2 regions of the Oryzifoliimicrobium ureilyticum genome follow, and region 2 is predicted to be linked to the other one. Evidence: predicted binding sites of a transcription regulator. Region 2 holds the regulator's gene; the other holds the start of a gene.

Region 1 (7,723 bases), on a different contig from region 2:
CCGAAGTCCACCAGCGGATGTTCGGCGATTTGCCTTAACTCCAGCGGTGTCATGACGAGGTCGTCAACAAGGGATATGGGTTCAATACCGCATCGAAGAGCGAAGGTATCAAGCTGCGCCACACGCTCAGCTTCGTTACCTGCATGGACAAAGCCCGCAAACCGAGAAAATAGATTGGTCTTTTCCGCTGATGTTGTGGCCTGCAGTTTCTCCAGGCCCTCGCCAAAGTCGAATTGAATATCGCTTGTTTCATTGAGAAGCTTGCTCAGCGTCTCCCACCACAGGCTATGAGTGCGCTCTGCGAGCCCGCCCGCAATGAAGATGGTGAACGGGCATTCATGCCGTTCAAAGATCGGGGTCGCATACTGTTTGTTGTTTTTGTACCCGTCATCGAGCGTGAAGACTGCAAACGGGTTCTGCGCATCGGCCTTCGAAAGATAATCAGGAACCTCTTGCAGCCTGATAAACCGATAGCCATCCGACTTTAGCCTACCCAGTAGGCAGTCTAGGAATTGCGGCGTGATTTCAAGATGCGCATTTGGATTGAAAGTGCGCTCGATATGTGGCCTCACATGATGAAGCGTGAAGATAACGCCGCGGCCGCGTGCCTTTGAGAACGTGTTTAGCTTGTGAGCGAGATGCGAAATCTCAAGCCCGGCAGTGATTGCCGTCAGCCGCATGCGCTGTTTCAGTTCCATTATCGTTCTCATCATCTCTGGCTTTATGTTGATTTACCCAAAGATCGCTTAAGAGTGCCTAATGACACAGGTCGAGGCTGGTCATTCGTTCTGCGGGATGGGATTTCGACAAGCGCTTCGCCGGGTCTAACCACCGAGAAACGCTTGAGTTGAATGTTTCTTTGTGCGCCATTAACCCGGACTTAACCTAACCCGCAGAAATTCCCTATGATTCATCTCCGTTGCCGCAAAGTTGCGCCATATCGACCGCATGTGTTGCAAAACGGGACAAGCATGTTCGGCAACTTGCCGGCGATCGAGGGAAAGTGCATGAGAAAGCTGTTGGCTGCGTTGATGACTGCTGCAATGACGATTGCCGCACCCGTTATGGCCTCCGCCGGCAGTGCCTCGCTCATTCTCGATGCGCGCAACGGCAGAATTCTGGCATCTGAAAATGCAGATGCCATCAATCATCCCGCGTCATTGACGAAAATGATGACGATATACATGGCCTTTGATGCCATGAAGCGTGGCAAGCTCGGCTGGAATACGCCGATCACGGTGTCGAAATATGCTGCGACGCGTCCGCCGACAAAGCTCGGACTGAAACCAGGCGGCACCGTGACGGTCCGTGAAGCGATCCTCGGTATGATCACGAAGTCGGCGAATGACGCAGCAACGGCACTTGGCGAAAAACTTGGTGGATCGGAAAGCGACTTCGCGCGCCTGATGACGCAAAAGGCGCGCTCTCTCGGTATGACCCGCACAGTTTTTGTCAATGCATCCGGGCTGCCAGACAATCGTCAGGTGACGACGGCGCGTGACATGTCGACACTTGCTGTTGCCTTGATGCGTGATTTTCCAAGTGAATATCGTCTTTTCTCGACGGAAAGCTTCAATTTCCGCGGACGGACCATTCATGGCCATAACAATCTGATGTACCGTTATCGGGGCATGGACGGGATCAAAACCGGCTATACGAATGCGTCCGGTTTCAATCTTGTCAGCGCTGTCAGGGACGGGAACCGCCGCGTCATTGGCGTTGTCATGGGTGGACGAACTGCACGTAGCCGTGACGCCTATATGGCTTCCCTTCTTGACCGCTACATGAGCCGGGCTTCTGCCGGCTCTTCTCTGGTCGCGAGCGTCGGAGGCCGTCGTACTGTCGAAGTTGCTTCCGCAGCAGAGGACAGCGATGTGCCGATGCCGGTCGTTGCGCCGCGTCTTGAGGAAACTACGACTTCTCCTCAGCCAAAGGCTCTTGGCTATCTTTCGACTGCCGCTATTCCCCAGGGAACCGTTCCCCTAGACCGCCCCGCGGATCTACCGGAAATCGCCTCTGCCAAACCATTTGCGGCGGTCGATAGCGATGCGACGGGATCTCTTTCTTCAGTAGCCGGCTGGCAAATTCAAATTTCGGCCGCACCTAGCGAAGATGCAGCCCATGCCCTTCTTTCCCAGGCGCAGTCTGAAGGTGGAGCGGCCCTGAAATCCGCGTCACCCTTCACGCAGTCGGTCGGTTCCGGATCTCGCAAAATCTATCGCGCGCGCTTCGTTGGCTTCAAAAGCCGCGAAGCTGCCAACACGGCGTGCGAAGCGCTCAAGCGCCGTTCCTACGACTGCATGCTGTTGCCCAGCAAAGGCTAATGGCGACGGCTTGCTTTTACTCAGCAGCGATGCCGTGTCCGCTTGCCGCAGCGAGCAGGCGAACCCGCTGGACGATCAGACAGGAATCGGTCACTCCTTGAGAATAAAAGGAGAACGAAAATGCTTGCTCAGTTGTCCAGCCAATTCGAATTGGCTTCCAAATCCTATGCCGAAGCCTACGAGATCATGCGCGACGATGATTGGTTTATCCTGCAGCTTCAGGAGGAACTGGGGGAACTGGTTCAAACTTGGAACAAGTGGACGGGCAGGGGCCTTCCGAAAGGCAAGTCGCGCGACGAACTATCACGCGCTCTCGCCGATGAAACGGCTGACCTGCTCGGTCATGTTCTTTTATTCGCACGTCAAAACAATCTCGATCTCGCACCGGCCATTGAGCGCAAATGGAAGTTTAAGCCGGTCTGCTAGACGTCCGTCTTGCAGGAAATCGAGACGGTCAGGCCTGGATGTGGCGATGATAGAACTTGCTGTCGACGGCCATCACGGCGAAACTGCGTGGCAGCTTTTCCCGCCCGATTTCGACAAAGCCGTTCTTTTCATAAAAGCGGTGTGCCGCCAGGAAATGCTCTGTCGTACCCAAAAAGATATCGCGCAACTGACGAGCGTTCGCGTGCAGAAGCAGCGCATCCAGAAGCTGGCGCGCGATGTTATGCTGCGGCCCGCGCATCGCCTCCAAAACGAACATCTTTCGTAAAGCCGCCTGTCGTTCGCCGATGTCTTTGAGACCCAAGGTACCGACGATTTCTCCGTTATGCTCTGCCACCCAGAACTGGCCGTCACCCGTCTGATAGAAGTCGGGGATAACCCGCAAGTCCGGCTGGGCGTCGGCGGTAATCGGTACTGAGAATTCATCACGCTGGATGGCAAGGATCATCGAAATGACACTATCCGCATCGGCTTCAACAAATGGGCGAATGGTGATCTCGGTCATTGACGCTCCCTAGGCTTTCGTACCGCCAACAGTAACTTGGTCCATTCGCAAATGAGGCTGACCCACGCCGACAGGTACCCATTGGCCAGCCTTGCCACAATTGCCGATACCCGTATCCAATTTGGTATCATTGCCGATCATCGACACGCGCTTCATTGCATCGGGACCGTTACCGATCAGCATGGCGCCCTTGATAGCAGGTCCGATCTTCCCATCTTCTATGAGGTAGGCCTCGGTGCATCCAAACACGAACTTTCCAGAGGTGATATCCACTTGGCCACCACCGAACGACACGGCGTAAATGCCCTTCTTGACGGAGGCAATAATCTCCTCCGGTGTCTTATCGCCGCCGAGCATATAGGTATTCGTCATTCTTGGCATCGGCACATGGGCATAGCCTTGTCTGCGACCGTTGCCGGTCGCGGCCATTCCCATCAAGCGCGCATTTTGGCGGTCCTGCATGTAGCCGACCAGCCGCCCGTCCTCGATCAGGACATTGTAGCCAGATGGCGTACCTTCATCGTCGATGGAAATGGAGCCTCGCCGAGCGTCGATGGTCCCATCGTCGACAACCGTCACGCCCTTAGCCGCTACCATTTCGCCTAGCAAACCGGCAAAAGCCGAGGTCTTTTTACGATTGAAGTCGCCCTCAAGACCGTGGCCCACGGCTTCATGCAGCATGACGCCAGGCCAGCCTGAACCGAGAACGACGTCCATCGTGCCCGCCGGCGCATCGATTGCTTCGAGATTGACCAGTCCTTGACGCAACGCTTCATCCGCGCCAGCCTGCCAGTTGTCTGTCGCGATAAACTCGGAAAAACCCGTCCGTCCGCCTATGCCGTAGGACCCGCTTTCCTGACGGTCGCCGTCTCCGACAACCACGGAGATATTCAGGCGCGTCATGGGTCTGATGTCACGCACGCGGTGGCCATCGGCACGTAAAATATCCACCACCTGCCAACTTGCCGCGACGGATGCCGTGACCTGCCGCACTTTTTCATCCTTACTGCGAAGATAGCCGTCGATCTCCGTCAACAGCTTAACCTTTTCTTCGAAGCTCGGAGCCCCGATCGGGTTCTCGTCGCTGTAGAACTTGCGGTTCGTGGGCTGCGGTGCTGCCGAGTAGTTGCCTGAATAGCCGCGAGTTACCGCACCCACCGCATCGGAAGCGCGCTTGAGAGCGGAAACAGAAAGTTCACCAGCGTGCGCATAGCCAACCGCTTCGCCGGCCACGGCGCGAAGGCCGAAGCCTTGATCCGTGTTGAAGCTACCACCCTTCAGGCGGCCATTGTCGAACATCAATGACTCAGCCTGCGCATGTTCAATGAAAAGCTCTCCGTCGTCGGCGCCCGAGAGTGATTCTGCGACCAGTCTGCGCAGGGCAGCTTCGTCGGCATCGAACAGGGTAAGCAGGTCGGTATTCATCGCATGCTCCGCAGCTTCCGGAAATCCGTGCATATCTCGCCGAAGGCTCCGGCGGATACGATCCTATGTTCGATGTAGGCTGCCTTCGGCCACAGAACAAGCTGCCTCGAGCCGAAATGCACGGCGGACATTGTCCGGCGCTGCATTTCTTGTTTGCTCAACTATTGTTGGTCAGGCTCAGGGCAGAGCGTCGTAGCCTTCCGCGAAGCCTTTAAGGTCAACCGGAATGCCGATACCTTCCTCCGGTGTCTGGAAGACGATGAAGGTTGCACTGGCACCGCTGCGCAGCGTCTTCAACAGCTCGTCCTCGAGAACCACTTCCGCATAGCAACCATCCGCAAAGCAGCGGACGAAGTAGGCGCGGCCAATATCCTTGCCGTCTACGTTAAGGCCAAGACCGTTAGGCAGCAGGACGCCAAGGGGAGCGAGCACGCGCAATATTTTTGACTTCCGATCAGCAGTCTTCAGAACTACCACAGAAAGCCCGACCTCCGGCCGATCCTCAGCGATGACGTTCTGCATCAGAGCGCATTGTTCAGTAGACGCGCCGGCGGGCTTGTCGCAGACAATCGACCAAGCGCCGTGATTGGACCGGACCGTTCCCGGGGCCTGAGGTTGCGCCTGGCCCGGCTTCACATCCTCCACGGGGGGCTGTGCGCCGCCAGATGGAGGCGCCATCTTCGATGGGGCCGACTGCGATTGCGCCCAGACCGGATTTGCTGCGGCGACAAGGCCTACAATCAAAAGAAACGACCTTGCGAGGGAAGGAAGACCCATGAAAACCTCTGGATATCGAATCGGTGCCGTATTCTTGCAGGCAGCCATCAAAAACGAAAAGCCATGCCAGCACAAACTGGGGAGTGCGGCAGAAATAGGACCTTGTCAACGCTTTGTCGCAATCTCCCAGCGGAAGAAAGCTGCTTTCCAAAGCGGTTTCTTATGCAAACAGGCAAAAATGCCGCATCACCATCTCTTCTGTTCTGTTGCGGTCGGTTCTAAACTATGATTTGAAACGGGAGAGAGGATGGCGAGATTCTGTGTCGCGTTGCGCAGCGTCGGAGCTTGAGGGAGAGACGTGTGATTAAGAAGGCTTATGCGGGTTTGACCGCGCTGGTCTGTCTTCTGTCCGCTACGAGCGGACATGCCGACCAACCGACCCCATGGGGAATGACGATGCAGCCGGCGGCAACGCCGATCATGCGCGAGAACACTTGGTTCGAGCACTATACGCTCTGGTTCATCGTGCCGATCACCTTGATGGTGTTGCTGCTCTTGATTGTCGTTTGCGTGCGTTTTCGCGCCAGCGCCAATCCTGTGCCGTCGAAGACGAGCCACAACACCGTGATCGAGGTCATCTGGACCGTGGGTCCCGTGCTCGTGCTGCTTTTCCTCGCTGTGCCTTCCTTCAATCTTTTGACAGCCCAGCTGACCTTACCTGAAAATCCGGATGTGACGATCAAGGCCACCGCAACGCAGTGGCAGTGGAATTATGAGTATGAGGGCAGCGGCGAGACGCCAGTTGCTTTCGATTCCTACCTTCTGAAGGATCCGGACCGTGCAAGTGCCGGCAAGACGGATCTTGCGACCTATCCACGCCTTCTCGCGGTGGATAATGAACTCGTATTGCCTGTTAACCAGACAGTTCGTGTCCTCGTGACGTCGGCGCCAACGGACGTGATTCACTCCTTTGCCATGCCTTCCTTCGGTATCAAAATCGATGCCGTTCCCGGTCGTCTGAACGAGACTTGGTTCCGCGCCGAGCGTGAAGGTCTGTTTTACGGCCAGTGTTCAGAATTGTGCGGAAAAGATCATGCCTTCATGCCGATCGCGATCCGCGTCGTTTCTGAAGACAAGTATAGGCAGTGGCTAACGGCTGCGGCCAAGGATCTTCCAGGAGCATATAAGACGCTGATGGCGCAAACCGGACCGACGGCCCCGTCCGTTGATCTCGCTGAAAATACGGCTCGCTGAGGGGAGATCTCGACATGGCTGGAACTTCCACACATCACGACCTTCGTGAAGTCGTCCACGGTGACGGTGCGCACGCTTCAGGCGGCGATCATTCTCATACGCCCGGTTTTATGGATCGTTGGTTCTTTTCGACCAACCATAAAGACATCGGAACGCTTTACCTGATCTTCTCGATCATCGCCGGTATTGTCGGCGGGGCCCTGTCCGTTGCCATGCGCATGGAGTTGCAGGAGCCTGGAATTCAGATCTTCCACGGTCTGGCTTCGATGGTCTATGGCTATCAAGGCGACGCCGCGATCGACGGCGCCAAGCAGATGTACAATATGTTCACGACAGCGCATGCGTTGATCATGATCTTTTTCATGGTCATGCCTGCGATGATCGGCGGATTTGCCAACTGGATGGTGCCGATCATGATCGGCGCACCAGACATGGCTTTCCCGCGTTTGAACAACATTTCCTTCTGGCTGATCGTGCCGGCCTTCATCCTTCTGGTCCTTTCGATGTTCGTGGAAGGCCCTGCGGGAGCTTACGGTGTCGGTGGTGGCTGGACGCTTTACCCGCCGCTTTCGACCTCCGGCCATCCGGGGCCGGCCGTTGACCTCGCGATCTTTGCGCTGCACGTCGCTGGTGCATCGTCGATCCTCGGCGCGATCAACTTCATCACGACGATCCTGAACATGCGCGCACCTGGCATGACGCTGCACAAGATGCCGCTCTTTGCATGGTCCGTCCTGATTACCGCGTTCCTTCTCCTGCTCTCGCTGCCGGTCTTGGCGGGCGGCATCACGATGCTTCTTACGGATCGTAACTTTGGGACGTCATTCTTCTCGCCGGAAAATGGCGGTGACCCGATCCTGTTCCAGCATCTGTTCTGGTTCTTCGGCCATCCTGAAGTTTACATTTTGATCCTGCCTGGCTTCGGCATTATCAGCCACATCATCTCGACCTTCTCGAAAAAGCCCGTCTTCGGCTACCTCGGTATGGCCTATGCGATGGTGGCTATCGGCGCTGTCGGCTTCGTGGTCTGGGCCCATCATATGTACACGACGGG
Region 2 (7,723 bases):
CGGCTGGCACGGGCCCGTATCGTGCTGCACTATTTTCACAACGCAGCATGGCTCGACGAGAATCAGCTGCTCTCAAACGCCGGCAGTTTGCTGAACATCAAAGGCATACTGATTCAGGGAAGGCTTGATCTTGAAGCTCCTCTGACGACTGCATGGGAACTGTCAAAAGCCTGGCCCAATGGCAAACTCGTCATCGTTGAAAAGGCGGCCCATTCCATCGCCAATCCCAATTTGGAGCAGGCGATCACTGCCGCGACCGATGAATTCCGCGAATTTTTCTAAAAAATTTTTCAGGCAAAACCAAGAAAAGCAGGCCGTTATGGCTCATTTCTTGGTTTAAACAATCTTACTGTGGCGGGCTTTTGCTTAACCCGGATGATGAATGAAAGCTGAAGAATATTGCCTAGGAATAAGCCGCATTAAGATTTCGACGGTTTGTTTCCGCTGCACGGTACGCAGAAACCTGCGTCGATCCGTAAAATTTGAAATAAAGTCGAACGAATTTCAATTGTGAACTTGCTACTGCAAAACTGCCCCAATCGCTAAAATTTTATACAAATTCGATTCAACTAAGCCTTTAATTTCGCTAGCTATTTTTGCGTGAGATAAAAAAAGTTGTGTCAGTTTCCCGATCAAACAAGGGAGACGATGATGAACCTTAACAACGCAATCAGAGCAGGAATCACAATCGCTGCTGCCATGATCGGCATGATGGGCGCAGTGAAGGCAAACCCTGCAAGCATGGTCATTATCGGCGAGGCGAACCCGCCTATCGGCGCTTATCAGTTCTGCCGCGACTATCCGAACGACTGCCGCAACCCTGCCGGCGATGCGGGCGAGCTCATCCTGACTGAGGAGCGTTGGAAGGAAATCCTGCGGATCAACTATCAAGTGAACTCGACGATCAGACCCGCCACCGATATGGAAGTCTATGGTGTCGAGGAACATTGGGATTACCCCAAAACCGCCGGTGACTGCGAAGACTATGCTCTGCTCAAGCGCAAGATGCTGATCGAAGCCGGCATTTCACCGTCGGATTTGCTGATGACCGTTGTTCTCCAGCCAAGCGGCGAAGGTCATGCCGTCCTGACCGTTCGCACCGACCGCGGCGATTTTATTCTCGACAACATGCGCAACAAGGTGATGCTTTGGTCCGATACCGAATATACCTACCTGAAGCGCCAGGCCACCGCCAATCCGGCGCGTTGGGTAAAGCTTCAGGACGGTCGTGCGGTCGCGGTCGGCAGCGTTCGCTGATGTTAACTTGAACATAGCTGGAAGCATCAGAATCTGGCCGGTTACAACGTCCCGGCCAGATTTGCGTTATTCGATAGCAAGGACGACGCCAGTCGGACCATACTCAAGGGTCGCCTGGCCGCCTTCGATGTCAAGCTTATCAAATTTTCCTTCCATCGAACCAGCGGTGAATATCGGGATCCGATCGCCTTCATGCGGATGATAGCCCTCCGCAAAGCTGACATGCAGTGTGCCAGCGATCTTGGCAGGACCACTGACGACCATCCGTTCTCTTTTCGCTGAGACGAGATCCACGGCAAGGGTACCCTCACCCGACTGCCGATATCCAGATCCGATATGAACGCCATCCTTGGCCGTCACCTCGAGACGGCCGCCTGATACCGACACATTACCCGTTCCAAGTGCTGATGATGAAGCAGCAATCAATCTGCCGCCTTCCAGGTTTGTGCCGCCGCTGTAACTATTGTCACCTGTGAGTTGGATTGTACCGGTTCCTTTTTTGGTCAAACCGCCGGTACCCGAGATATCGTTACGCCAGCTATCGAAAGCATTAAAGCCCCCTTCCGATGCATTCATATTGACGGTTACATGGCCGTCGAAACGTCCGTAACCGTCAGCGGCGGCGAAAAGATTGAGGCGCCCGTAACCTTCCTGATCGTCCAGGAACGGGTAGCCTGAGCCGATCTCCGTCGTTGCCAGGACCTCGCGGCGCTGCAGTGGATTGAGATAAGGCTGGCGTGTCTCGAGAAGTACTTCCGCACCTTGCGGAACCTTCGCGGCTTGTGCTCCGTCGTGGATTTTAGGAAAGCCATAGGTCAGCCGAGCGGCCACAAAGGCCTTGTTTGTGGCGTGGTCCGAGAAGCGGTCTTCTTTCGTTGGGGCTGCGTGGGAAAGCGTCTCCAGATCGCTGTCGCTTCCCGCATGCACGGCGGAACCCAGCCAGGTTTGTGCCTGCTTGAAAGCCGAGATCTTCAACTCACCCAAATCAGGACGGTTCAGATTATAGACAACCGCTGCAGTCCCGAGCATCCTACCGCCCATGACGTCAAGCGGCGAATGCATTCCCGCACGGATGCGGTTTTCCCCCAACTCGAAGGCACGCGTCAGCATCTCCTGGTATCGTTGCGGAACCAGATAGGCCATGGCAAGTGCATCCCTCCAAGCTTCGGCCGTGTGGCCGCTTGGAAATCCGCCATCCTCAACGGGCTTGCTGCTTTTCGCAGGCACAAGAGTCGGCAGGAGGACCACCTCGTTACTCCAGCGGAACGGGCGAGCATATTTGAAGTAGCGCTTTGCCGGCTCTGTTGAACCGTTCTCGCTGACCGCGTTGATGAGATCGACTGCGAGTCCAAGATCCGGATTGGCGGGGGTGTTGGCCTTCGTGTCCTGCCTACTACCAAATCCCCGATCGTTGCCGCTGTCCTCGTATTTGACTTTATCGGCATCGGCAGCGACCGATGTGATGCTGGTGGTTTGCTTCGATCCAGCCTTCCATGCCTCCATCAAAGGACCGAGGCCATCGACAATGCTGGCGTTCTTACCGCGCCTGTCATCGAGATAGGCTGCGATAGCTTCATTGGCGGTTCTCTCCCGCGTTGCCTTCACGACATATGCAATATTGGCTTCATGAACGGCCTTATTGCGGATTTGTCCGTCGGTGGGACTGAACGGCACACCGTTCCAGTCGGTCGACTTCACAGCAGGGCAACCGTCTTTTGCGGGTGCTTCAACACCCGCGTCCACGAAGGGCGTTCTTGGCGTCCAAATGTCCAAAAAGCCGGATAAAAGAAAAACCGCTGCGTTGGTGTCCAGCGTGGCATGACACGCATCGCCTCTCAGGTTTGTGTTGCCCGCGCGGATGTAAGGGATGGGCTCAGCCGAGGACGATTCGGCGAAGGCCGTAGAAGAGACGGACGACAGCAACGCGGCCGCTGTAAAGCTTATCAGGAAATCGCGAAAAGTAATCATGCTCGAACCTCAGCCAACAGGTGATGCCAAATACGAATGAGATCGTGCACTAAGGCGATAGTTTTATGACAGCCAATCCACGTGTCGTAATCCTATCCGGCATCGGGCCCAACTTCACCGGACGAAGCCTTGGAAAAATCAACCTCTATAAATTTGGGCTTGCGGAACACACAATGAACAGCTAGTTTCGTTCTTGATTTGTTTCATATTTTTGAGGGTGGTTTAATGTTGACGCGCAAGCAGCAGGAGCTCCTTCTGTTCATTCATGAACGCATGAAGGAGTCGGGGGTACCGCCATCTTTCGACGAGATGAAGGATGCGCTCGACTTAGCTTCCAAATCAGGTATCCACCGGCTGATCACAGCTCTGGAAGAACGCGGCTTTATTCGCCGGCTTCCGAACCGGGCGCGTGCGTTAGAAGTTATCAAACTGCCTGAGACATTTCCGCCGGCAGCACAGCCGCGGCGTGGTTTCTCACCCAGCGTTATCGAAGGCAGCCTGGGAAAAACACAACCGCCTCCTACGCCCGCGCCAAAGCCGGTGCAGATTGAAGGCAATGGCGGCATTTCAGTGCCCGTTATGGGACGTATTGCGGCCGGTGTACCCATTTCCGCCATTCAGAACAACACGCACGATATTACCGTACCTCCCGATATGGTTGGCCCTGGCGAGCATTATGCGCTTGAGGTCAAAGGCGATTCAATGATCGAGGCGGGAATTTTCGATGGCGATACTGTCATCATTCGCAACGCCACCACGGCAAATCCAGGAGAAATTGTCGTGGCGCTGGTCGACGATGAAGAGGCGACGCTGAAGCGGTTCCGCCGCAAGGGGGCCTCCATCGCACTGGAGGCAGCAAATCCCGCTTATGAGACCCGGATTTTTGGGCCTGATCGCGTCAAGATCCAGGGGAAGCTGGTCGGGCTTATTCGGCGTTATCATTGATGGGCGGGAGCTGATCGTCGTAGCGGTCAGCTCTCCAGTCATAGCTGCGTTGGCGTGTCCAGGGGCGCTGCAACTTGCCCTCAAATGCAGTCGTGATGACAGGAGAGCCCAGATCGTCGATCCGCAGCTCAACGGATCCAGTGCGGCGAAGAGATTGTCCTGTGAAGAGCAGGGAACCAGACCTGCAAGATGTGAGACGGACTCGTGCAGCAAGGACGACGATATCAGCAGTGTCGCATGCAGGCCCTAAATAGATCGGGCTCTTGATTGTGATCACACTATAACCGCTACTTAATTTTGCGGCACACCATGCTTTATTGGCGCAAATGAATGTTTGCTCGAAACTGTTCGCCAACGCCTGACGCATATTGGCTTCAACGTCCGATGCCTCAGCCCGTGACAGTCGGCGGTTGCGGTCATCTTCCTTCACCGATGGCAGAGGGTTTTCAACTTCGGTCGGCTTAGTATGCTCTTCCAAGACAAGAGCGTGTTGCCATTGGGCGAAGATAAAATCGGGCGGGCCAGCGCGATTTGACGCGATCGCATGATCTTGAACGATCCCAACAAGCTCTCCGTCTTCGGCAATCAGTAGATCCGGCACAGGCGCTCCTGGTGCCAGCATCAAGTAGATAGACGCAAGTCCTATCAGAGCTGGTCCTATCAATCTCAGTCTGGTCCTCGTCAGTGTGAAGATCAGGAAACCAAGGACGGCGGTTGCGAAATACCATGATGGCATCCGTCCAATGTCCATGGTCCCACCCCAACTGGAAACCCACTTTGCGATCTCGATAACAAGTTCCAACCCAAAACCGACGATTGGCCAGAGCCAACCGTCGAGACCGAACGGCATGAGCATCATTGCCGCCGTTCCAAAAGGCATAACGATAAAGCTGATGATCGGCATCGCCATAAGATTGGCCGGCAGGCCATAGGCCGTCAGCCGATGAAAATGCTCGGCAGCAAAGAGTGCCGTGGAAAAGCCGTCGATCATCGATGATAACAAAATGCCGCCGATGAACTTGCCGATCAGTGAAAGCGGCTTGGCAAAGGGTAATCGCGCTGTGATCCCGGGCGCGCTGCTTCTTCGGGTCCATAAAGCGTAACTCGCCACAAGCGCTAGCGTAGCGGCATAGGACATCTGAAAGCTGGGTCCCAGCGCTTCCGATGGAGAAAGAACAAGAATGATGATGGCTGAGATGGCTACATTGCGCAGGCTGATCGACGGCCGGTCGACAAGGACGGCAATCAGCATGACGGCCATCATGATGAACGCACGTTCGGCGGATACCGCAAAGCCGCAAATCATGTAATAGGCGCAGAGCGTCAGAAGTGCTCCGACGGCGGCAATTTTCTTTGTCGGATAGGTGTGAACGATCTTCGGAAACAGACTGAGAAGATAGCGCAGACCGACAAAGAAGATGCCGGCTGACAGGGCCATGTTCAAGCCCGAAATTGCGACGATATGCGTGAGCCCCGCGATACGAAGCGCATCTGTGGTTTCCTTGGAGATGGCACGTCGCTCATCGGTCACAAGGGATGCAGCAAAAGCGCCGGCATCGCCAGGCAGAACTGCGCGAATACGGTCGGCTATGGCGCTCCGAACGCTTGCGAGATAACGGAAACTTTGCGCAGCAAGGCTCAATTCCTCTGACGGTTCCTGCGGCAGAACTTCCGGCTTCCCATAAAGGAAACCGTTGGCTCCGATTCCATCAAAATAAGCTGCGAAGGCGAAGTCATTCAGTTCGGGAAGCGCTGGGCCAGCCGGCGGTGTCAGCCGTGCCTTCCCCTTCAGGCGAGCTCCAATTGCAAGGGGCTCTGCCGCACCGCGCACGACGAGAGATACCTTTTCTGGCATTCGCTTCAGGTTGGGTCCCTCTGTCGCTTGCAAAGACAAAATATACCGCCAGCGCCCAGGCCCGCTGCTCTCGCGCTCCTCGATGCGGCCTGTCACGGTCGTGGTAACGGGCACATCCAGAATTGTCGCGCTTGCGCGCCAGCTTTCAAATGCAGCGCAGCCGATGCCAATGGCGAAGAGTAGGCCAGCAGTTGCGATAATCCGTTGTATCGCTCGCTGCTGACCCACCATCAGGTAGATGAGCAACCAAAATGCAATCGACGCTAAGATAACGGTCCACGGGAGATCGACCGGCATCTTGAACCACAAGATCGAGCCGCAGATCAGGCAAAGCGGATAGAAGAGAAACAGCCGTCCATGTGCAACTTCCTGCGCGGCGAGCAATTGCGTGTGCTCGAACAATACTAAGATTGATCGTGCAAGACGCAATGAAAGCGGACCGACGCTTTGCGTATTCGCCGGACGCACAATGGGCCACGTGCCCGATGTCGCCGCCAGAGAAGAGATCGGCTGAGCATTAGACGAAATGATGATAGGCTTCCCAGTAACCTCCTCATCTCTTACTTCGCTCATGGGAACCGCTCTACCGCATCGAAACTTCGGTTGAGAATGAGCCTTCACGGCGAATTGAGCAATATTATTCGATTTAAATTTAACGAGCCGCCGAGAAACCTAAAAAGCTTGGTGAATCATCGGCTTCACACTTTCATCAAACCTTTGCCACCTGCGCAAATAAGTTCACACTGCAATGCACAAAATGCCGGTGGAAGAACTTGGCAGCGCGCGCCCTATAATATAGCTATCGAAGATGACGCTTAAAAAACCAAGGCGCTTCAGCGCGCCAGCGGCCAGTCTGGAGGATCATCATGACGGAGCAAAGCGCAACCCTCAACCTTGGCGAAAAGAACGCCAATCTTCCGGTCCGAAAAGGGACGATTGGTCCGGATGTCATCGATATCGGCGCCCTCTACAAGGGAACTGGCGCCTTTACCTATGACCCGGGCTTCACTTCGACAGCATCCTGTGAATCGAAGATTACCTATATTGACGGCGATGCCGGCGTTCTCTTGCATCGCGGCTATCCGATCGAACAACTTGCCGAGCATGGCGACTTCCTGGAAGCCTGCTATCTCCTGCTTTACGGCGAACTACCCACCGCGGCGCAGAAAAAGGATTTCGATTATCGGGTCACGCATCATACCATGGTGCATGAGCAGATGAGCCGGTTCTTTACGGGCTTCCGCCGTGACGCCCATCCTATGGCCGTTATGTGCGGCTGCGTTGGCGCGCTCTCGGCCTTCTATCATGACTCGACGGACATCACAGATCCTCACCAGCGCATGGTTGCATCGCTGCGTATGATCGCGAAGATGCCGACCCTTGCGGCGATGGCCTACAAGTACCACATCGGCCAGCCTTTCGTTTACCCGAAGAACGACCTGGATTACGCCGCCAACTTCCTGCACATGTGCTTCGCAGTTCCCTGTGAAGAATACAAGGTGAACCCCGTGCTGTCGCGCGCGATGGACCGGATCTTCATCCTGCACGCAGATCACGAGCAGAACGCTTCGACGTCTACAGTTCGTCTGGCGGGTTCGTCTGGTGCCAATCCGTTCGCGTGTATTGCGGCTGGCATTGCATGCCTCTGGGGTCCCGCCCATGGTGGTGCAAACGAAGCTGCGCTGAACATGCTTCAGG

What was found. The regulator LexA, encoded in region 2, represses DNA repair genes until DNA is damaged. The targets are predictions, from matches to a motif close to TGTTCNNNNTGTGTTCNG.
Region 1: a site for LexA is predicted at 2,424-2,441, ahead of VQ830_RS01545 (nucleoside triphosphate pyrophosphohydrolase family protein). Genes of this name have one in related genera too.

What each region holds. Positions count from the first base shown of each region.
Region 1 is NZ_JBBBVQ010000001.1:319,270-326,992, forward strand. It holds gene VQ830_RS01535 (polysaccharide deacetylase family protein) at 1-698, opposite strand, end outside; gene VQ830_RS01540 (serine hydrolase) at 1,008-2,324, shown strand; gene VQ830_RS01545 (nucleoside triphosphate pyrophosphohydrolase family protein) at 2,445-2,750, shown strand; gene VQ830_RS01550 (GNAT family N-acetyltransferase) at 2,779-3,273, opposite strand; gene tldD (metalloprotease TldD) at 3,283-4,698, opposite strand; gene VQ830_RS01560 (invasion associated locus B family protein) at 4,876-5,475, opposite strand; gene VQ830_RS01565 (hypothetical protein) at 5,474-5,704, shown strand; gene coxB (cytochrome c oxidase subunit II) at 5,776-6,669, shown strand; gene ctaD (cytochrome c oxidase subunit I) at 6,684-7,723, shown strand, end outside.
Region 2 is NZ_JBBBVQ010000015.1:45,951-53,673, forward strand. It holds gene pip (prolyl aminopeptidase) at 1-282, shown strand, start outside; gene VQ830_RS19210 (transglutaminase-like cysteine peptidase) at 700-1,257, shown strand; gene VQ830_RS19215 (acid phosphatase) at 1,324-3,225, opposite strand; gene lexA (transcriptional repressor LexA) at 3,451-4,170, shown strand; gene VQ830_RS19225 (ComEC/Rec2 family competence protein) at 4,151-6,598, opposite strand; gene gltA (citrate synthase) at 6,892-7,723, shown strand, end outside.